Regions from separate parts of the Nocardioides okcheonensis genome, predicted to be linked through region 2. Evidence: predicted binding sites of a transcription regulator. Region 2 holds the regulator's gene; each other region holds the start of a gene.
The links. Region 2 encodes LexA, which represses DNA repair genes until DNA is damaged. Its sites were predicted from a motif close to TCGAACANNTGTTCGA; they were not measured.
Positions count from the first base shown of each region.

Region 1 (5,446 bases), 1.5 Mb from region 2:
TCGATGAGCACGTCGTTGGCGCCGACCTCGCGGCGCTCGATGGTGATCGGCTCGAGCGGCTGGCCGGCGGCGGGGGCGGCGTAGGCGTTCACGCGCATGGTGGAAATCTCCTTGCTTCCTCGGGGGACCTCCGGGCGGCGCCCGGACGGCGGTCGGGCCGTGGCCCGACTAGTGGTCGGTGACCGCGCGCAGCTCCTCGGCCATCGCCCGGGCGCGCGCCGAGATCTCGTCGGCGCGCCCGGCGTCGCCGTCCTCGACCGCCTGCCAGTAGGCGATCTTGAGGTCGACGTAGCGCTGGCGCAGGGCCAGCCGCTCCGCCTCGACGGTGAGGTGCCGCTGCTGCTGCTCGAGCAGCTCGCGCTGCCCGGCCGCCGCGGCGGCGCCCCGTCGGGCGTTGGCCATGTAGTGGCGCATGTCGTCGAGCCCCATGCCGGTCGCGGCCAGGCAGGACACCGACATCAGCTGGTCGAGGTCGGCCTCGCCGTAGACGCGGTGCCCGCTGCTCGCGCCGCGGCTGATCGGGGGGATCACCCCGACCTGCTCGTAGTAGCGCAGCGTGCTCGCCGGCAGCCCGGTGAGGGCCGCCGTCTCGCGGATCGTGTAGCTGCGGGGCTCGGCGTGCGTGGTCACGTCCTCGACGCTAGGAACTTCGAGTACTCGAAGTCAAAGCGGGCCGCGGACGTTGTGCGCGCTCGCTAGGCTCGAGGACGTGACCCTCCGCGAACGCCTCGGCGCCGAGCTGTTCCGCAAGGTGGCCGGGCCTGACGGCGACCGCGCCCGCGAGCGGGTGCACGGCACCCCCGGTCCCCGGTGGTTCGCGCCCGACTCCCCCATCGCCCGCGTGCACGGCGACGCGTCGATGTTCGTCGGCGGCATCCGCGCGATCATGCTGCAGTCGCTCCACCCGGCGGCGATGCAGGGCGTGGCCGACCACTCCGGCTACCAGGGCGACATGTGGGGCCGGCTCGCGCAGGTCTCCACCTACATCGCGATGACGACCTTCGGCACCGAGAAGGACGCGCTGCAGGTGATCCGGGCGGTGCAGCGGGCCCACGAGTCGGTGACGGGCACCATGCCGGACGGGACGCCCTACGCTGCGAGCGACCCGCACCTGCTCGGCTGGGTCCACGCCGCCGAGATCGAGAGCTTCCTGCTCGCCCACGACCGCTACGGCCGCCGGCCGCTGGTCGGCCGCGAGCGCGACGAGTACGTCGCCCAGACCGCCGTCGCCGCCGAGCACCTCGGCGTGATCGGCGCCCCGCGCTCGGAGGAGGAGCTGCGCACCGTGCTGACCGCCTACGGGCCCGAGCTGCGTGGCACGCCCGCCGCCCACGACGCGATCCGCTTCCTGCTGCTGCACCCCGACCTCCCGCTGGTCGCGCGTCCCGGCTACCTCTCGCTCGCGACCGCCGCGATCGGCCTGCTGCCGACCGAGGCCCGGCGCGAGCTGCGGCTGCCGCCGGTCCCGCCGGTGACCAACCGGATCCTGGGCGCCGCCGCCACCCGCACCATCCGCTGGGCGATGGCGTCCGGCCACGACCACGCCCGCCAGCTGCAGGAGCAGCAGGCGTGAGCCTGGCGGCCCGCTGGCCGCTGCCGGACCGGCACGACGTGCGCGACGAGCTGCTGGCCGCGTGGGACCGCCCGGGCTACCACGACCTGCAGCACCTCGCGGAGGTGCTCGAGCGCCTCGACGAGCTCGCCGACGCGGGCGCGGGCTTCGACGCCGCGACGGTCGCGCTCGCCGCGTGGTTCCACGACGCGGTCTACGACGGCGCCGACGACGACGAGGAGCGCTCGGCCCGGTGGGCCGAGCGGGTCCTGGCGCCGCCCCTCGCGGCGGAGGTCGCGCGGCTGGTGCGGATGACCCTCGAGCACCAGCCGGACGACGACGACGCCGACGGGTGCGCCCTCAGCGACGCCGACCTCGGGATCCTCGCCGCCACGCGGGAGCGCTACGACGCCTACGTCGCGGGCGTGCGGGCCGACTTCGCGCACGTGTCCGACGCCGACTTCCGCGCCGGGCGTCGCGCCGTGCTCGAGGACCTCGCCGCGCGGCCGCGGCTGTTCCGCACCCGTCAGGCGCACGACCTGTGGGACGCCCCCGCGCGCGCGAACCTCGAGCGCGAGCTGGCGGGGCTGCGCGGGTGAGCCCTCAGCGGTCGGCGAGCTGGAGGTAGAACGTGAACCGGTCGTGGCGGTAGCAGGTGCGCGAGACCTCGACGATCCGGCCGTCGGCCACCGCCCGGCGCGCGTGGCGCAGGACCGGGTCGCCCTCGGCGATGCCGAGGATGCTGGCCTCCTCGGCGCTCGCGCGGTCGGCGCTGATCGCGTCCTCGACGTCGGTCGGGCGCAGCCCCCGCGCGGCGAGCGCCTCGTAGAGGCTGGTGGGGGTGCCGTGCTGCAGGAAGCCCGGCAGCAGCACCTCGTTGAGGTAGGCGTCCTCGACGCAGACGATCTCCTGGTCGGCCCGCCGCAGCCGGCGCCAGTGCAGGACCGGGTCACCCGGCGAGATGTCGAGGGCACGGGCGACGCCCGGCCCCGCCTGCTCGACGCGGGCGAGGAGGGTCTGCGACTCCGGGAGCATCCCGCGCCGACGGATCTCCTCGGTGTAGGACGTCAGGCGCCCCGGGGTCTTGGGCGGCTGGGCGACGAACGTCCCGCGCCCGGGGATCCGCTCCAGGAGTCCCTCGGCGACCAGGGCGTCGAGCGCCTGGCGCACCGTCATCCGGGCCACGCCGAAGCGGGCGACCAGCTCGCGCTCGGACGGCGCCGCCGACCCGGGGGGCTGGCTCTCGATGAGCCCGCGCACGTGCTCACGCACCTGCACGTGCTTCAGCGCCCGCTGACGCGGGACGACGAGGTCCACCGGCTCCATGCCACACAGGCTAAGGAGCGGCGCTGATCTACGTCACCCAATTGACCAAGCCTGTGGGTAAGCCTTGACCAGACCTTGATGTTCGAACGTGCGTTCGACAGATCGGGTACGATGCCGCCGTGGACTCCCCACTGGACTTCCAGGGCTCGCTCTTCGCCGCCGAGGACACCGCCGCGGTGCCCCTCGCGCCGGAGCGCCGCCTGCTCACCGACGGCGCCTGGGTCGACGTGCAGCGCAGCTGGCTGGCCGAGCCCAACGCCGTGCTGGAGGCCCTCGTCGCCCGGGTGCCGTGGCGCGCGGAGCGGCGGGAGATGTACGACGCGGTGGTCGACGTCCCGCGCCTGGTGCACACCTACGTCGGGGGCGACGCGCTCCCCCACCCGGTGCTGGAACGGGCCCGCGAGACGCTGAGCGAGCACTACCTCCCCGAGCTCGGCGAGCCGTTCGTGAGCGCCGGCTGCTGCTACTACCGCGACGGCCGCGACTCGGTGGCCTGGCACGGCGACACCATCGGACGTGGGCGCCACCAGGACACCATGGTGGCGATCGTGAGCGTCGGCGACCCCCGCCGGCTGTTGCTGCGCCCGCGCGGCGGGGGTGCGTCGATCGCGTTCACGATGGGCCACGGCGACCTGGTGGTGATGGGCGGGTCCTGCCAGCGCACCTGGGAGCACGCGGTGCCCAAGGTCGCCCACGCGGGGCCGCGGATCTCGGTGCAGTTCCGCCCGCTCCACGTGTTCTGACCCGCCCACCAGGTCGACCGGCGCTACCTCCGCAGCAGCCGCCGCACGAGGGCGAGGCCCACGACCGCGGCCAGCGCCTGCTTCCAGTACGACCTCGCCAGGACGGGCAGCACCGCGCTCCCCAGGTCGAGCGCCTCCGCCGGGGGCGGCGGGGGCGGCGGGGGCGCCGGCCTCGGCGGCGAGCGGCCGCCCGGGCCGTCGGCGCCGTCCGTCGTCCGCGCCGGGCGCGGCGTCGGTGGCCGGCTCGGGCTCGGGCTCCGGCTCCGGCGCGGGCGCGGCGAGGCGCTGCTCGAGGCAGGACACGAACTGCCCCAGCAGCTTGTCGGAGACGTCCTGCATCACGCCACGGCCGAACTGCGCCGGCTTGCCGGTGATGGCCAGGTCGGTCTCGACCGCCACGTCGGTGGAGGAGTCGGAGCCGGTCATCGACACCGTCACCTTGGCGCCGGCCGTGCCGTTGCCGCGCTTGTCCTTGCCCTTGGCGTCGACCACGAACCGGTGCGCCACGGCGTCCTTCTCCACGAAGGTGCCGCTGCCGTTGTACTGCAGCGCGATCGGGCCGAGCTTGACCTTCACCGATCCCGAGAACGACTCCTCGTCCGCCTCGGTCACCTGGGCGCCCGGGAAGCACTCGGCGACCGACGCGATGTCGTTGAAGTGCGCCCAGGTCTCCTCGACGCCGACGGGCACGGTGAAGCGGTGGGACAGCTCCACGCCTACGCCCCCGCTGCCCGGAGCACCGCGCGGCCGGTGAGGACCCGGGCGAGGTGCTGGCGGTAGTCGGCGGCGCCGTTGAGGTCGGAGGGCGGGTTGGTGCCGTCGGCCGCCTGCTCCGCCGCAGCGCGTACGCCGTCCTCGGTCGCGCTCGCACCGGCGAGCGCGGCCTCCGTGGCCCGCGCCCGCAGGGGCGTCGACCCCATGTTGGTCAGGCCCACGCGGGCCTCGTCGATCGACCCCTTGACGGTCGCCGCGACGGCGACGATCGGCCACTGGTGGGCGACCCGCACGAACTTCTCGTAGTGCGCGCCCCAGCCGGTGTGCTTGGGGACCCGGACCTCGGTGAGGATCTCGTCCTCGCCGATCGCGGTCTCGAAGAGGTCGACGAAGAAGTCGTCGGCCTCGACGGTGCGGGTGCCGCCGGAGCCGGCGATCACGAACTGCGCACCGAGCGCCAGCGCCGGCGCGCCGAGGTCGCCGGCCGGGTCGGCGTGGGCGAGCGCGCCGCCGAAGGTGCCGCGGTGGCGGATCTGGGAGTCGGCCACCTCGGCCGCGGCCTTCGACAGGAGCAGCGCGTGATCCTTGACGAGCGCGTCGTCGCGGACCTCGGTGTGGGTGGTCATCGCGCCGATCACGATCGCGTCGCCGTCGTCGCGGATGCCGCGCAGGGAGGTGATCCGACCGAGGTCGATCACCACCTCGGGCGCGTTGAGGCGCATCCGCAGCACGGGCAGGAGGCTCTGGCCGCCGGCCAGGATCTTGGCGTCGTCGCCGTGCTCGCCGAGGGCGGCGAGCGCCTCCTCGACCGAGCTGGGCGCGACGTAGTCGAACTGCGCCGGGATCATGCCTGGGCCCCTTCCGTGCTGTCGGGTCCGGGTTCGGACTCGTCGAAGTGAGGCATCGCCGCCTCGGGAGTCGGTGCGGCCTGGTCGCCGGCGTGGATGGCGCGCCAGACCCGCTCGGGCGTGCACGGCATCTGGATGTCGGTGACACCGAGGTGGCGCACGGCGTCGACGACCGCGTTGACGACCGCGGGCGTGGAGGCGATGGTGCCGGCCTCGCCGACGCCCTTGGTGCCGAGCGTGTTGGTGGTGCAGATGCTCGGGTC
Region 1 is NZ_CP087710.1:3,504,059-3,509,504, reverse strand. Features, by position in the region: gene LN652_RS17105 (NAD(P)-dependent alcohol dehydrogenase) at 1-98, opposite strand, end outside; gene LN652_RS17100 (MerR family transcriptional regulator) at 169-630, opposite strand; gene LN652_RS17095 (oxygenase MpaB family protein) at 710-1,573, shown strand; gene LN652_RS17090 (HD domain-containing protein) at 1,570-2,151, shown strand; gene LN652_RS17085 (GntR family transcriptional regulator) at 2,156-2,878, opposite strand; gene LN652_RS17080 (alpha-ketoglutarate-dependent dioxygenase AlkB) at 2,998-3,621, shown strand; partial or broken gene LN652_RS22180 (SRPBCC family protein) at 3,961-4,311, opposite strand; gene LN652_RS17075 (FAD binding domain-containing protein) at 4,338-5,183, opposite strand; gene LN652_RS17070 (xanthine dehydrogenase family protein molybdopterin-binding subunit) at 5,180-5,446, opposite strand, start outside.
Region 1: a site for LexA is predicted at 2,961-2,976, ahead of LN652_RS17080 (alpha-ketoglutarate-dependent dioxygenase AlkB). Genes of this name have one in related genera too.

Region 2 (5,446 bases):
AGTAGTTGTGGTCCACCACCTTGTCGCGCCACGCGGAGACGAACCGGTCGAGCGGGTCGCGGACGAACGCGAAGGTGAAGTAGTCGGCGAACGACCCCAGCGGGTAGCGCACCCGCATCGCGTGGTCGACGTCCATCGTGACGCCGTAGGCCTCGCAGTGGTGGCGGATGGTGCGGGTCGCGACCTTGGCCACGCGGTACCAGACGAACCGGTGGCTGTGGCTCACGGTGAGGTTGTACGCCAGGGGGCTGAGCCAGCCCGACGCCTCGCCCGCCGCCGCGAGCCGGGACACCTCGGCCTCCGCCGCGGGCGTCAGCCGACGCCGGTTGCCCGGCCGGGTGCGGAAGACCTCGGGCGACGGCGCCCCGCCTGCGTGCTCGGACATCGCCGCGAGGCTACACGCCCCCTGGCCCGAAGCCTCGCTGGTCGAGGAGGTCGCGCAGCGACCGTCACGAGACCCCCGACCACCGGTGGTCGAGGAACGACGAAGTCGTGTCACGAGACCCCTCGGCGCGACTGGGTCTCGTGACAGGCGCCAGGGCGCCTTCCTCGACCAGCGGTGGCGCCCTCAGTCGAAGGGGATCCGGCCGCGCAGGCTCTCCGGGTCGTCGAGCGGCGCGTCCTTGGTCGACGCGCGCAACTCCCGTTGGTCGAGGAGGTCGCGCAGCGACCGTCACGAGACCCCCGGACCACCGGTGGTCGAGGAACGACGAAGTCGTGTCACGAGACCCGTCGGCGCGTCTGGGTCTCGTGACAGGCGCCAGGGCGCCTTCCTCGACCAGCGGTGGCGCCCTCAGTCGAAGGGGATCCGGCCGCGCAGCGTCTCCGGGTCGTCGAGCGGCGCGTCGCTGGTCGACGCGCGCAACTCCCGTTGGTCGAGGAGGTCGCGCAGCGACCGTCACGAGACCCCCGACCACCGGTGGTCGAGGAACGACGAAGTCGTGTCACGAGACCCGTCGGCGCGTCTGGGTCTCGTGACAGGCGCCAGGGCGCCTTCCTCGACCAGCGGTGGCGCCCTCAGCCGAAGGGGATCCGGCCCCGCAGGCTCTCCGGGTCGTCGAGCGGCGCGTCCTTGGTCTCGGCGATCACCTCGCGCGCCTGGTCGGTGCTGTCCCAGACGTTCCAGAGCAGCACGCCGCGCACGGAGCCGGCCTTCAGGTAGTACACGACGCCGGTGCCGAGCTCGCCGTCCTTCCAGTCCTCGACCATGTCGAGGTCGGAGCGGGTCTCGCCGACGGCCTCGTAGCCGGCGTCGAAGAGGTCGGACCAGAAGATCGGGGTGTAGGTGTAGGTCTCGTCGGCGCCGGCCATCACCTTGCCGGCGTGCTCGCCGGACTTCTCGGCCTGGTCGACGTGCTCGACGCGGCGGCGCCCGAGCAGGGCGTCGGGGTACGACGCCACGTCGCCCGCGGCGTACACGTCCTCGACGCTCGTGCGCAGGCGCTCGTCGACGACGACGCCGTTGTCGACCTCGAGCCCGGCGGCCTCGGCGAGCCCGGTGCGGGGCTGGACGCCGACCCCGATGACGGCCGCGTCGGCGACCACGTCGGTCCCGTCGTCGAGCCGGATCCGGACGCCGTCGCCGGTCTCCTCGCCGGTGCTGACCGAGCCGTGCACGATCGTGACGCCGTGCTCGGCGAAGTCCTTGGTGAGGCTCGCGGCGAGCGCGCGCGGGAACATCTGCTCCTGCACGTCCTCGAGGTCGAGCACGAGCGTCACCGCGACGTCGTTCTGCACGAGCGCGGCGGCGATCTCGGAGCCGATGTAGCCGCCGCCGACGACCACGACGTGGCTGCCGGACGTGGCGAGCCCACGGAGCCGCTCGTAGTCGGCGGACGTGCGGTAGTAGACGACCCGCGGGCCGGCCTCGAGGCCGAGGGTGCGCGGCTCGGCGCCGGTGGCCAGCAGCAGCTTGCCGTAGCCGACCGACGTGCCGTCGGCGAGGCGTACGGCGTGGGCAGCGGGGTCGATCTCGGTGACGGTCGTGTCGAGCACGAGGTCGACGGCGTCGTCGTCGTCGAGGTCACCGGCGAGCGACTGCCCCTCGAGCGACTCGTCGTCCTTGAGCCAGAGGTCCTTCGACAGCGCGGGGCGGTAGACCGGGTCGTGCGGCTCCGAGCCGAGCACGGCGACCGTGCCCGAGGAGTCCTGCGAGCGGATCCCCTTCACGGCGCTGGTGGCGGCGACGCCCCCACCGACGATGACGTAGTCGTAGGACTCCTGGACGTTGCTCATGCGCGCTCCCGACGGTTGGCTGTCCGGCCATCGTGTCCGCTCGACCCCGGACATTCAACGCGCCCTCCGCCCCGTGGGGTGGAGGGCGCGTCGACGCACGCAGGGCAGGGCGGTCAGACCCGGCGGAGCACCGCGGTGACGACGCCGAGGATCGTGGCGTTGTCGCCGGGGATCGGGTCGTAGGCGGTGTTGTGGGGGAGCAGCCAGACGTGGCCGTCCTTGCGCTGGAAGGTCTTGACGGTCGCCTCGCCCTCGATCATCGCGGCGACGATCTGGCCGTTGGTGGCGGTCTGCTCCTGGCGGATGACGACGTAGTCGCCGTTGCAGATGGCGGCGTCGACCATCGAGTCACCGGAGACCTCGAGCAGGAAGAGGGTGCCGTCGCCGACGAGCTGCTTGGGCAGCGGGAAGACGTCGGTGACGTCCTGCTCGGCGAGGATCGGGCCGCCGGCGGCGATGCGGCCCACGAGCGGGATGTTGACCGCGGACGGCGAGACGTCGCCGATGCCGGTCTCGTCGACGCCCGAGTCGTCGGCGCTGGAGATCGAGCGGCGCGCGGCCATCACCTCGGGCAGGAACACCTCGAGGGCGCGCGGACGGTTGGGGTCGCGCTTGAGGAAGCCCTTGCCCTCCAGCACCCGGAGCTGGTGGGCGACGCTGGAGGAGGAGGTGAGGCCGACCGCCTGACCGATCTCACGCATCGAGGGCGGGTATCCCTTGGTCTCGATGGAGTCCTTGATGGTGGCCAGGACGCGCTGCTGGCGCGGGGTCAGCCCGGTGGCGTCCGGTGGGCCGTCGGGCATCTCGATGACGTTCTTGTCGTCCTGCTTGGCCATCTGGCTCAGTCCTCCCGGCGTGGTGGCCCGCTCCGTCCGCCCGGAGCAGGTGGTGCCACCGTAGACCTCCCGGCACCCGTGGATCAAACACCTGTTCGAAGCAGCGTGTCGCTAGCGTCGCGTCCATGACGAGCGGCGGGCCGACGAGCTGTGTGGTGACGGGTGGGGCGCGTGGGATCGGACGCGGCATCGCCGCACTGCTGGTCGCGCGCGGGCACCGGGTGGTGGTGAGCGACGTCGACGCGGAGGCCGTCGCCGCGACGGCCGGGGAGATCGGCGCGGTCGCCGGGCTCGCCCACGACGTACGCGACCCTGACGCGCACCGGGTCGTCGCGGCCGAGGCGGCGCGGCACGCACCGCTCACCGCCTGGTTCAACAACGCGGGCGTCGGCGACGACGGCACGCTGGCCGCGCTCACCGACGAGCAGGTGCGCCGGCTCGTCGAGGTCAACCTGCTCGGCACGATGTGGGGGACGCGGGCGGCGCTGGCCGCACTCGGACCGCGGGGCGGCGACGTCGTCAACGTCGCGTCACTGGCCGGGCTGACGCCGGCGCCGGGCTACAGCGTGTACGCCGCGACCAAGGCCGGCGTGGTGTCGCTGAGCTCCTCGGTCAACGCCGAGGCGCCGCGAGGCGTGCGGGTCCACGCGCTGTGCCCGGACGGTGCCGACACCGCCATGCTGGCGGCACAGGACCCCGCCGGGGTGGGCGCGCAGCTGGTCCACTCGGGCGGGCCGATCCTCACCGTCGAGCAGGTCGCCGAGGCCGCGGTCGCGCTGCTCGGCTCGCGCCGCGTCGTGCGTACGCTGCCGGGCTGGCGCGGAGGAGTGGCGCGCGGCGCCGCACTGGCACCGGGGGTGTCGCAGCACGTCGTCGGGCTGTTCGCCGCGCAGGGACGCCGGGCGATGCGGCGACGCTGAGCGTCGCTCCGTCGCAACCCACGGACGGCCCCCCGGCCCCTCCGGGCCGGACGGCCGTCCCTCCAGGTGCCCGGTGCGCGACCGGGCGTGGTCGTCCTTGTCAGGGCAGGCGCACCTGCCCGTGCTGCATCTTCCACAGGAAGTACTTCTCGAAGCCGAGCTTCATCAGGTGCGCCTGCGGGCCCGGGATCAGCACCCCGTGCTTGCGCGGCGGCAGCATCTTGTCGGCCAGGATCACGACGCCGTTGTTGCCCGCGTCCATCACGCAGACGGCCGGGATGTCGCCGAACGCCTTGTGCTCCTGCGGCTCCTCGCCGCGGACCTGGGCCGCGATGTTGAGCGCCGCGACGTGGGCCTGCTGCTCGGTCGGGAAGCCGGTCTTGGGGATGCCGACCGGGGTCGGGGTCTGCCACGGCACCTCGACCGCGGCGGCGACGCCGACGGCGTACACGTCGTCGAACGCCTCGCTCTGGTAGGTGTCCCGGACCTTCACGAAGCCGTTGGCGTCGGCGAGCTCGCCGGCCTTCTGGACGACGTCCTGGCCGGAGAACGGCGGGATGATCATCGCGTAGCCGAAGTCGATCGCCCGGCCGTCGGCGAGCACCAGGCGGCCGTCGTCGACGTGGTCCATCGCGGTGTCCAGGACCGCCTCGATGCCCTCCTTCCTGAGGAACATGCCGAGCAGGGACTCGCCGTGGGGCAGGCCGCCGATGCCGAAGTGGCCGAGGAACGGCTCGGCGCTGACGTAGGTGAGCTTCACCTTGTCCTTCAGCCCGGCCTTCCTGAGCTGGTAGGAGGTGTTGAAGAGGAACTCGTAGGCCGCGCCGAAGCAGCCGGCGCCCTGGGTGGCGCCGATGACCACGTCGCCCGGGTCCTCCTTGAACCGTGTCCAGCCCTCGCCCGCGTGGATCGCGTCCTCCATCGTGGTGATGGTGTGGGCGTTGCCGTCCGGGCCGAGGCCGAGGATCACCTCGAAGCGGTTGCGGTAGCCGGTGGCGATGACGAGGTAGTCGTAGTCCTGCGGGCCGGCGGTGGTCTGCACCCGCCTCGCGACCGGGTCGATCTCGGTCGCCTCGGCGTGCACGAAGTCGACGCCGTGCTCCTCGAACGTGGGGCCGACCTTGAAGGTGATGTCGGCGCGCGAGCGCTTGCCGAACGGCACCCAGATCAGGGAGGGCGTGAAGAGGAACTCGTCGGAGGACGACACGACGGTGACGTCGACGTCCCCCTCGAGCTCGTGCTTGACGGTGATCGCGGCGCTGAGCCCGCCGAAGTTGCCTCCGAGGACCAGGACCTTCTTCCGGGACATGGGGGTGTCTCCTTCCGGTGTCGCCCTGCTCCCGATGCTTCTCCTCCCGGCCCCGTCGTGGCAGGTGCGTTGGTCCCCTCCGAGCGGGTCGAACGTCGTCGAACATCTGTTCGGCGAAGTGCTTGACGCGTTCGAACAGGTGCTCT
Region 2 is NZ_CP087710.1:1,999,584-2,005,029, reverse strand. Features, by position in the region: gene LN652_RS09695 (sulfotransferase family 2 domain-containing protein) at 1-385, opposite strand, end outside; gene LN652_RS09690 (NAD(P)/FAD-dependent oxidoreductase) at 1,018-2,235, opposite strand; gene lexA (transcriptional repressor LexA) at 2,349-3,071, opposite strand; gene LN652_RS09680 (SDR family NAD(P)-dependent oxidoreductase) at 3,227-3,991, shown strand; gene LN652_RS09675 (NAD(P)/FAD-dependent oxidoreductase) at 4,092-5,300, opposite strand.

Region 3 (5,446 bases), 940 kb from region 2:
GGAGCTGGCCTGATCAGGCGCGACCGACGAGCTCGGCGGCGAGGGCGGCGCTGAGCCCGGCGAAGGGCAGCCCGGAGCCGGTGGTGGCGTGCGCGCCGACCGCCAGCACGCCCGCGACCGGCGTGCGCGGGCCCAGCCGCTGCCGGGCCGTCCGCGGTCCCGCCCAGCGGACCCCGTGGGGGGAGCCGCCCCAGAGCTCGACGAGGTCGCGCGGGGTGCGGTCGACGCGGGTGACCACCTGGCGGCGCACGTCGACGCCCCGGCGCGCCAGCGCCACCAGCGGGTCCTCGACGAGGCGCCCCCGCGCCAGCACCGTCCAGGCCGCGCCGCCCGTCGGTGCCCGGCCACCCGTCCGCACCACGAGCAGCGGGTCTCCGTGCAGCACCACCTCGTGCGGCAGGTCCGGGAGGTCGCCGTCGAGCCCGACGTGGCACACGACCGGCGGGTACGCCGGCTCGGTGCGCCGGACGTGGGGGGCCAGCGTCGGCAGCCGGCGCGGGTCCACCCCGACGACCACGACGTCGGCGTCCAGGGTGCCGGTGCCGTCGGCCCCGCGGGTCGCGACGGCGACGACCCGTCCGTCGCGGACGACGAGGTCGCCGGCCTCGGTGCCGGTGCGGACGTCGACGCGCCGCAGCGCCAGCCGCTCGGCCATCGCCGTGCCGAGCGCCGCCAGGCCGCCGGGGACCGTCCACGCGCCGAAGCGCTGCTCGAGGTAGACGTCGAGGCCGGCGAAGTCCGGTACGTCGCGCAGCGCGTGGCCGTCCATCACCAGCCGGTGGCCGGCGACCAGCCGCAGCCGCTCGTCGTCGAAGGTGCGGCGCAGCCGCCGGTGCAGCGACGTGCGCCGGTTCAGCAGGTCGGTGAGCTCCCGGGGCGCTACGTCGGGGTCGAAGGGCCGCTCGTACCACTCCCTGCGCAGCAGCTCCCAGACGTCTCCGTAGGACGCCACGTGGTCGACCCACTGCCGGCCCAGGCCGGTCCCGAGCGCCTCGAACGCGTCGAGCTGGGCGGCGCGGGACCCGCCGGGGAGGCGGAGCGCGGGGCCGTCCTCGAAGCGGTGCTCGCGCACGAGGTCCAGCGGGTGCAGGTCGACCTCGCGCTCGAGCGGTCGCCCGGACTTGCGGAACAGGTCGCGCACCACGGCGGGGAGCAGGGTGGAGGTGGGGCCTGCGTCCCAGGCGTACCCGTCGGCCTCGACGGTGCCCAGGGCGCCACCGAGGCGGTCGGAGCGCTCGAGCAGGGTCACCTCGTGGCCGAGCTTGGCGAGGCGTGCGGCGGCGGCCATCGCGCCGAAGCCGCCTCCGACCACCACGACACGCGCCACGGGGGAACCCTAGGTCCTGGCCGGCACGGTCAGCCGACCGGCCGCACCGGCTCGCGCCGCTTCCACCGCCGCCAGCCGCGGCGGACCAGCCGGCCGAGGACCACCAGCATCACCAGGCCGACCAGCAGCAGCACCCCGGCGACCGCCGCAGCGGCGCGGGGGTGCTCCAGGGAGAACCACACGACCGCGAGCACCGCGGCGTCCTCGGCGAGGCTCGCGGCGACGTTGGTCACCGGCTCGGGGGAGGAGTTGAGCGCCAGTCGCCCGCCCGCCTTGGCGAGGTGGCTCAGCAGTGCGGTGCCGCCGCCCACGACGCCGCCGACCGCCTGCTCGAGGGAGTCCGCCTCCCCGGCGAGCAGGACCCCGATCACGGCGCCGGCCGTCGGCCGGATCGCGGTGGACACGGCGTCCCAGGTGGAGTCGACGTAGGGGATCTTGTCGGCGACGAACTCCATCGCGTAGAGGAAGGTCGCGAGCGCCAGCACGTCCCACCGCCCCAGCACGTCGGGGATCGCCTCGGAGCCGCCGAAGCGGTCGGCCAGGCCGAGGACCAGCACGACGAGGTAGGCGTTGACGCCGCTCGCCCAGCCGCTGGAGAAGGTGAGCGCGAGGGCGTCCACGTCTCAGTCCCCGCCCGCCGCGGACTCGACGTCGACCTCGGTCGCGCCGGTCATCGCGACCAGCTCGTCGTAGGTCGTCGAGAAGACCGCCGCCGGGTGTCCCGCCGCCGCCCAGACGACGGGGTGGCGCCGCAGCCACGGGTCGATCCAGGTGCGGACGGGCGCCGGGTGGTCGATCGGGGAGACCCCGCCGATCACCTGCCCGGTGTGCTCGCGGACGAACTCGGGCGACGCACGGCGCAGCCGCTCCACGCCGATGCGCTGCGCGACGGCGGCGGTGTCGACCCGGTGCGCCCCCGAGGTGAGGATCAGCACCGGCTCGCCTCCGGCGTCGAACAGCAGGCTGTTGGCGATGGCGCCGACCTCACACCCCAGCGCCGCCGCGGCGAGTGCCGCGGTGTGGGCGCTGTCGGGCAGGATGACCACGTCACCCGTGCCGCCGCGCCGGGTGTGCTCGCCTCGGAACGAGGTGATGGATGCGTGCTCGCTCGACATGGTGCGAGCCTAGCGACGAGCGACGACGAGTCGGACGACGATTTCAGGGGAGTGTGGATGGCGCGCGAGGTGCCCGGGTCCGTGGTCAACAGCGTGCGCGTGCTGGGGCTGATCGTGGCCACGGCGGGCGTGATCACGCTGCTCACCTGGCTGATGCGCGACGACGTCATCCTGGGGTGGGCCGAGGGCAACCCGTCGGCCCAGGACATCCTCGCCCAGGGTGGCATCGAGCAGCTGCGCGAGAGCCCGATCGTCCCCGGGTTCGTCGCCCTCTCCGTGGTCGCCTTCGTCGGGTTCGCCCTCCTGTCGCTCGTGCTCGGGTCCTTCTTCATGGGCGGGCACGGCTGGGCGCGGTTCGTGCTGACCGCGACGGTCGGCGTCGGCGTCCTGGTCGGCGCCGTCGCGCTCGACTCCCACCTGCCGGCGATCTTCGTGGTCCTCGCCGCGCTGGTCATCGTCGAGGGCCTGGTCCTCGCGGTCCTGCTGTGGCGCCGCGACACCACCGCGTACCTCCGCGGCCACTGAGGTCGCGCCTCCCGACCGGCCCTTGACGCGCTGTCGGTGGTGGGGAGTACCGTTCTCGTTGTTCGAACAGTTGTTCGACGCGACTCGGGTGGCGGTGACCTCGACCCCCACCGCCGCCCGGGTCGACCCCGGGGTCGACCGAGGTGTCGAGGAGGCGCGATGAGGCAGTACGACGACCCTGTCGAGGTGCGACGGGGCGAGGCGGAGGATCCCGAGCAGTTCCTGTGGCGGGGCCGCCTGTGGAAGGTGCGCGTGGTGGTGGCGCACTGGGTGGAGGCCGGACCGTGGCGGCAGCCGGCGGCGGCGGGCGACGCGGGCGGGGCGCTGACCGCAGACCCGGTCGCCGCGCGCGAGCTGTGGCGGGTGGAGGCCGGCCGGGGGATCGCGTCCGGGGTCAGGGTCGTCGACGGTGCCGAGCCGCCGGGCCACGGCGTGTTCGACCTGTCCTTCGACCGGGCCGTCGGGCGCTGGCAGCTCGTCGGCTGCCGGGACTGAGGGGGCGATGATGACGACCGCACCGTTCGGCCCGACGTCGGCGGCGACGCTGCCGGCCAGCGCCCACACGTACCTCGCCCGCTCCGCGGCCTCGCTCAGCGACGCGATCACGGCCCGCGACGTCCCCACCCGGTACGCCTGCGCCCACGTCGCCGCCCTGTGCGCGGCGGCCGCGCTGCTCGCGGCGCGCGCCCGTCCGGCGCCGCGGGGGCGCCGGCAGAAGAACGCCTGGGTGCTGCTGTGCGAGGTCGCTCCCGAGCTGACCGAGTGGGCGACGTTCTTCGCGGCCGGCGCCGCCAAGCGGGCGGCCGCCGAGGCCGGGTCGACCCGCGCGGTGACCGAGCGCGAGGCCGACGACCTGGTGCGCGACTCCGACCGGTTCCTCGCGGTCGTCGAGCAGTCGCTGGGCCTGGTCCCGCACGCCAGCGTCGCCTGAGACGGGGCCGGGGATGAAGCCCACCCGGGGCGTCGCGCCGCACGCACTAGGGTTGCCCGCATGCAGCAGCCCTCCGCGAGCGAGCGTCGTCAGTCCGTCCGCACCGGCGTGGTCTGGGACGGCGTGCGCACCCTGCTGGAGACCGACGCGACCCTGCGCGAGCAGCAGGCCCGGATCGTCGACGTCGGGGGAGGGACCGGCGGGTTCGCCGTCCCGCTGGCCGAGCTGGGCCACCGGGTGCAGGTCATCGACCCGAGCCCCGACGCCCTCGCCTCGCTCGACCGCCGGGCCCGCGAGCGGGGCGTCGCCGACCGGGTCGCCGGCCAGCAGGGCGACCTGTCCGACCTCGCCGCGCTGGTCGACGACGCCGACCTGGTGCTGTGCCACGGTGTGCTCGAGATGGTCGACGACCCCGCCGCGTCCCTCGCCGCCATCGCCGGCGTGCTGCGCACCGGCGGACACCTCAGCCTGGTCGTCGCGCAGCAGCACGCGGCCGTCGTCGCCCGCGCCATGGCCGGGCACTTCCAGACCGCCCGCGAGCTGCTCGACGGCGGGTCCGCGGCCGGGCGCGGTGGCCGTCGCTTCACCCGCGACGAGGTGGTCGACCTCCTCGGCGCGGCGGGCCTGGCCCCGACGTCGGTCCACGGTGTGCGGGTCTTCGCCGACCTGGTCCCCGGCAGCCTCCTCGACCTCGAGCCCGGCGCCACGGCGGCCCTCGTCGAGCTGGAGCGGGCCGTGGCGACCCGCCCCGAGTACCTCCCGCTGGCGACGCAGCTCCACGTGCTCGCCCGGTGCTGAGCCGTCCGCGCCGTCCGCGCCCTACTGCGGGGGCGGACGGTGACCGACACCCCGCTCCTGCACGTCGACATGGACGCCTTCTACGCCTCCGTCGCGCTGCGTGAGAGGCCCGACCTGGTCGACGAGCCGGTGGTCGTCGGCGGCAGCGGTCGCGGCGTCGTGCTGGCCGCCAACTACGTCGCCCGCCGCTACGGCATCCACTCGGCGCTGCCGATGGCCCGCGTGCGCCGGCTGTGCCCGCACGTCACGGTCCTCCCGCCCGACTACACCAGCTTCATGAGCGTCTCGGCCTCGGTGATGGAGACCTTCCGGGAGGTGACGCCCCTCGTGGAGGCGTACTCGCTGGACGAGGCGTTCCTCGACGTCCGCGGCTCGACGCGTCGGCTCGGCCCGCCGGAGGCAATCGCCGAGCAGCTGCGCGCGACGATCCACGACGAGCAGGGCATCACCTGCTCCGTCGGCGTGGCCGGCTCGGTGTCGGTCGCCAAGGTCGCCAGCCGGCGGGCCAAGCCCGACGGCGTCCTGGTGGTCCGGCCCGCCGAGGTCACCTCCTTCCTCCACCCGCTCGACGTGGGTGAGCTCTACGGAGTCGGGGAGAAGACCCGCGAGGTGCTCCACCGGGCCGGGCTGGTCACCGTGGCCGACATCGCCCGCCTGCCGGTGCCGGAGCTCCAGCGGGCCGTCGGCCGACACCTCGGCCAGCACCTCCACCACCTCGCGTGGGGCACCGACCGCGCCGAGCTGGTGCCG
Region 3 is NZ_CP087710.1:1,056,565-1,062,010, reverse strand. Features, by position in the region: gene LN652_RS04970 (SIMPL domain-containing protein) at 1-13, shown strand, start outside; gene LN652_RS04965 (phytoene desaturase family protein) at 14-1,327, opposite strand; gene LN652_RS04960 (DUF4126 domain-containing protein) at 1,357-1,947, opposite strand; gene LN652_RS04955 (YbaK/EbsC family protein) at 1,951-2,442, opposite strand; gene LN652_RS04950 (hypothetical protein) at 2,500-2,967, shown strand; gene LN652_RS04945 (DUF6504 family protein) at 3,127-3,462, shown strand; gene LN652_RS04940 (SAV_6107 family HEPN domain-containing protein) at 3,473-3,898, shown strand; gene LN652_RS04935 (class I SAM-dependent methyltransferase) at 3,959-4,696, shown strand; gene dinB (DNA polymerase IV) at 4,736-5,446, shown strand, end outside.
Region 3: a site for LexA is predicted at 3,030-3,045, ahead of LN652_RS04945 (DUF6504 family protein). Genes of this name have one in related genera too.

Region 4 (5,446 bases), 1.1 Mb from region 2:
GACCAGGGCCCGACGCTGCTCGCCGACGCCCCGCTCGACCCCGCGATGGGTGGCAGCGCGCTGGTGCGCAAGGAGTCGGTCGGCCCGCTGCTCGGGATCATGCCGTGGAACTTCCCCTACTACCAGGTGGCCCGCTTCGCCGCGCCCAACCTCATGGTCGGCAACACGATCCTGCTCAAGCACGCCCCGCAGTGCCCCGAGTCGGCGCTCGCGATCGACCAGATCTTCGCCGACGCCGGGCTGCCGGCCGACGCCTACATCAACCTCTTCGCCACCAACGACCAGTCGGCCGACATCATCGCCGACCCGCGCGTCGTCGGCGTCTCCGTGACCGGCTCCGAGCGGGCCGGCTCGGCCGTCGCGGAGGTGGCGGGCCGCCACCTCAAGAAGGTCGTCCTCGAGCTCGGCGGCTCCGACCCGTTCATCCTCCTCGACGCCGACGACCTCGGCGCCGCCGTGAAGTCGGCCGTCCGCGGCCGGATGGGCAACGCCGGACAGGCCTGCAACGGCGCGAAGCGGATGATCGTCGTCGACGACCTCTACGACGAGTTCGTCGAGCAGTTCACCGCGGCGATGGGCGCGCTCACGCCGGGCGACCCGTTCGAGTCGTCCTCCGGCTTCGGCCCGCTGTCCTCCGAGGCCGCCGCGACGACCCTGCTCGAGCAGGTCGAGGACGCCGTCTCCAAGGGCGCCACGCTCCGCACCGGCGGCAAGCGGCTCGACCGCCCGGGCGCCTTCGTCGAGGCCACCGTGCTCACCGACGTCACGCCCGACATGCGCGCCTACGGCGAGGAGCTCTTCGGCCCCGCCGCGGTCGTCTACCGCGTCGAGGACGCCGCCGAGGCGGTCGCGCTGGCCAACGACTCGTCGTTCGGCCTCGGAGGCGTCGTCTGGAGCTCGGACACCGAGAAGGCCCAGCGGGTCGCCGACCAGCTCGACACCGGCATGGTCTGGATCAACAGCGCCCAGGGGTCGGCGGCCGACCTCCCCTTCGGCGGGACCAAGCGTTCGGGCGTCGGTCGCGAGCTCGGCCCCTACGGCATCGACGAGTTCGTCAACAAGAAGCTCATCTACACCCCCGCGGGCTGACCCGCCGCACCCTCCGACGCCTCGCGCACCCACGACCGGGTGCGCGGGGCGTCGTGCGTGGGGCTGCCGCTCAGCACGTGCGACCTAGGCTCGGCGCATGACTGATCAGACGATGGCCGGCCGCACGGTGCTGGTGACCGGGGCGAGCGACGGGATCGGCGCGGAGACCGCCAGGGTCCTGGCCCAGCGGGGCGCGACGGTCCTCGTCACGGGGCGCTCGCGCGACAAGCTGCGCCCGGTCGCGGAGGCCGTCGGCACGGAGCCGCTGGTCGCCGACTTCGCCCGCCTCGACGACGTACGCCGCCTCGCCGGGCAGGTCGCGGACCGCGCCGGCACGCTCGACGTGCTGATGAACAACGCCGGCGGCACCTTCTCGCCGTCGAGGACGACCCACGACGGCCACGAGCCCAACTTCCAGGTCAACCACCTCGCGCCGTTCCTGCTGACCAACCTGCTGCGCCCGACGCTGGCCGCGGCGGGACGCTCGCTCGTGGTGAACACCTCCAGCATCGGCAACCTGATGGGCAAGGTCGTGCTCGACGACCTCGACTACGAGCACCGCAAGGCGCGCGAGTTCCCCGCCTACGGCACCGGCAAGCTGATGAACATCCTCTTCACCCGCGGCATCGCCGACCGGTGGGCGGACGACGGGATCACCTCGGCCGCCGTGCACCCCGGGCCGGTGGGCAGCTCCTTCGGCCGCGACTCCCGGATCGTCGGCCTGCTCTACCGCACGCCGCTCGCCCGCTTCGCCACGATCAGCGTCCCCGACGGTGCCGCGCCGCTGGTCGCCCTCGCCGAGCGCGGCCCTGACCCCGAGGTCAACGGGCGGTACTTCAGCCGCTTCCACGTCGACGGCCGGGAGAACAGGCAGGCCAGCGACCAGGCGCTCATCGACGGGCTCTGGGAGCGGTCGGCCGCGCTGGTCGGGATCGGCTGAGCGCTAGCCCCGCGGCGCTCGCTGGTCGAGGAGGGACGGAGTCCCGTCTCGAGACCCCTCGGCACTCGCTGGTCGAGGAGGGACGAACGGCACTCGGTGGTCGAGGAGGGACGGAGTCCCGTCTCGAGACCCCTCGACCAAGGACAGCAGTTCCTCCACAGGTGTCGGCACTCCTTGCTCACGCATTCGAACAGGTGTACGATCGTGCGTAGCACGCCGGTCCGGAACGGTTCTCTCGTCTGAGGTGACGGAGGGCCCGGGACCGGGTCAGTCACCCATAGAACCCGTGGTGGTGCTCACGGGATGCCGTAGGGCTCACAGGTGACGCCAGGCCTTCGACGCCACCCCATGCCTCACCGCTCCGCCCCGGACCCGGGCGGTTGTCAGTGACGTGCGTGCGAGGAGGTGGCTCTGGATGACCCTGGTGGATCCGGTGGAGCAGCTGCATCCGATCGTGGAGTGCGCCGTGGACCTGCGTGCGTCGTTGAAGGGTGTGGCGCCGGTGGAGCCGGTGTTCATGTCGGTGGGGGAGAAGCGGGCGGCGCTGGTGGAGCTGGTGGCGGCGCGGTCGCAGCTGGACGGGCTGCTCTCGCGGGTGCTGGCGGCCTCGGACGACGTCGGGACGGTGGAGGGTTCTCGGGACGCGGTTCCGTGGGTCGCGGCCGAGACGCGGTCCACGCGGCGTGAGGTACGCCGCGACCTGGCGCTGGGGCGCGCGATGGAGAACCACCCGGAGGTCGGGCGTCTGCTTGCCGACGGCACGCTGCGGGCGGAGCAGGCGCGGGCGATCGTCGAGGCGGTTGATGCGCTGCCGGACCGTGTCGACGTCGCCGTGCGGGAGGAGGCCGAGGCGAGGCTGCTGGCCTACGCGCGGCTGCATGATGCGAGGGCGTTGCGGCAGATCGGGAAGCGGATCCTGGACGTGGTGGCACCCGAGGTGGGGGAGTCGGCCGAGGCCGACGCGCTGGCCGAGGAGGAGCGCCGGGCGGCGGAGTCGGTGTCGTTCTTGATGTCGGACGACGGTGAGGGCCGCTGCCACGGCCGGTTCACGGTCCCCTCGCACGTGGGTGCGATCCTGCGGCGGATCCTGCAGGCGTTGGCGAACCCGGCCCGGCACACCGAGGGGGACCTGCGCGACGAGAACGGTGTGTGGAAGCCGTCGCGGCGGCGGATGGGTGAGGCGTTCGTGGAGTACGTCGAGCGGTACCCGCTGGACGCGACCCCGCAGACCGCGGGCGTGAGCGTGTCGGTGGTGGTGGCGGTGACGTTGCAGGACCTGCTGGGTGAGCACGCGGTGGCGCTGCTGGACGACGGCACGCGGATGTCGGCGGCCCAGGCCCGCCGGCTGGCGTGCGAGGCCGGGATCGTCCCGGTGGTGCTCGGCGGCGACGGGCAGGTGCTGGACCTGGGACGGTCGCGGCGGCTCTTCAGCAAGGCGCAGCGGATCGCGCTGGGGTTGCGGGACGGCGGGTGCACCGCGAAGGGGTGTGAGACGACCGCGTCGGGGTGTCATGCCCACCACGACGACCCGTGGTCCAACGGTGGTGCGACCGATCTGGTGAACGGGCGGTTGCTGTGCCCGCGCCACCACCGCCTGGCCCACGACCCGCGCTACGCCAAGACCATCCACGCCGACAACCAGGTCAGCTTCACCATGCGGACGTGAGGGGCACGGGTACGTGCTTCCGTCCGAGCCGGTCGCTGATGCCGGGCAGGTCGCCCCCTTTCGTCACCGAGCGCGTCTTCAGGACCTGCGTGTCTCACGTGGCCACGGCAAGCGTGTGGCCGAGCGCCTCGTCGCTGAGTGCCCGCTGGAGGATGGCGTGCGCGAGGCTCCACCTGCTCAACGAGCCGTCCTTGGCCAGGGGGGCATCGATGCTGACGCGGTAGTCGGTGCGTTGCTTGTCGCCCGTGAGGTAGCCGGGGCGGACGATGGTCCAGCCCAGGTCGCTGTGCTGGAGTGATCGCTCCGCGAGGCGCATGTCGCGGTACGTCGGCTCGAGGAAGTGGCGCTTGAGGACGTGCGTGTAGAACCAGCCGTCATCCGGTTGGTCCACGACTCCGCCGCTGGTGACGAGCACCACGCGGGAGAATCCGGCTGTAGGAGCTGCGGCGACGAGGGCCGCGACGCTCCGTGAGTAGACCGTGGTGCCACGCCGCGCGGCGAGCAGGCCGCTCACGCCGACGAGGTTGACGACGACCTCGCAGCCGTCGAGTCCAGAGCCGAGCGCTGCCGGGTCGGTGGCGTCACCCAACGCGACGTGGACCGACGCTCCCTTCGGGACCTGGACCGCGTCGGGGCGTCGAGCGACGACGCGGACGTCGTGGCCTGCTTCGCATGCCAGACTCAGAAGCGCCTCTCCACTTCCGCCAGTCGCTCCGAGGAGACCGATTCTCATGCGTGCCACCGTCCTCGCCGATACTTTAGATATGCAAGCAGTATGACACCTGAAGACGTTCCGCACGACCCACTGTCAACGGCGCTGCAACGAGTGTTGCTGGCACACACACGTGCTCAAGGTCATCTTGCTCGCACGCTCGGGGTTTCACGTACGGACGTGGATGCCCTCGAGCACCTGATGGTCGGACCCCTGAGTGCGGTGGAGCTCGCTGGGCGCCTCGGCATCAGTCAAGGCGCCGTGACCCACCTGTTGAGGCGCCTCGAGAAGCGTGACCACGCGCGCCGTACGAGTGACCCCGAGGACCGCCGCCGGGTGGCGATCGAGCTCACCGACGCCGGCCGTGACACCGTCGTCGCTCACGTGCTTCCGATGCTTCGAGACCTCGATGCTCTCGCTGCTCGAATGAGCCGACGCAGCGGCGAAGCAGTCATCGCCTACCTCGACGGCTCGACCACTGCACTGCTCGCGCTTGCCGGGGCGGAGTTCCCGCCCGCCCCGTGACGCGCGCGGGTCGATGTGCGCAGGGCCCATGGTCGACTGGACAGCACGTCGCACAGTTCGCCGTGCCAGTGACGGCTGAGCCACGCTCCCACACTCCAGAAGGTGGGTGAGGCACCGCTGGACGCGAGGCAGACCGTCGCTGCCGCGGGCTCGCCTCGCGTCCCTGATTGCGGGTACGTCGTGCTCACCGGCCGCTTGCGAGCACGGTTCGTGCCTACGGTCGCGTGCATGCCGATGCCGGTGGACGTTAGTGAGGTCTCGCGGACGCTGGTGGTGCGTCCTGCGACGTCGGCCACCCCGCCCGCTGCGGTCCGTCCACGCCAGGTCATCGACGTCGATGTCCGCCAGCAGGTGCTGGGTGCGCGTGCAGGGGCACGAGCCCGCGAAGCGGCCGCTCGTTATGCCGACCACGACACCGGCCTGCTCGGTCACGTGCAGGCGCACGGCTCCGCCGCACAGGCCGGGCCGCACGACGCGGCCGACGGGTGGACCGTGGTGGGGCGCTGGCTGACGT
Region 4 is NZ_CP087710.1:934,006-939,451, reverse strand. Features, by position in the region: gene LN652_RS04330 (NAD-dependent succinate-semialdehyde dehydrogenase) at 1-1,089, shown strand, start outside; gene LN652_RS04325 (SDR family NAD(P)-dependent oxidoreductase) at 1,187-2,029, shown strand; gene LN652_RS04320 (HNH endonuclease signature motif containing protein) at 2,445-3,695, shown strand; gene LN652_RS04315 (NAD(P)-dependent oxidoreductase) at 3,790-4,428, opposite strand; gene LN652_RS04310 (MarR family transcriptional regulator) at 4,588-4,932, shown strand; gene LN652_RS04305 (hypothetical protein) at 5,161-5,446, shown strand, end outside.
Region 4: a site for LexA is predicted at 2,216-2,231, ahead of LN652_RS04320 (HNH endonuclease signature motif containing protein). Genes of this name have one in related genera too.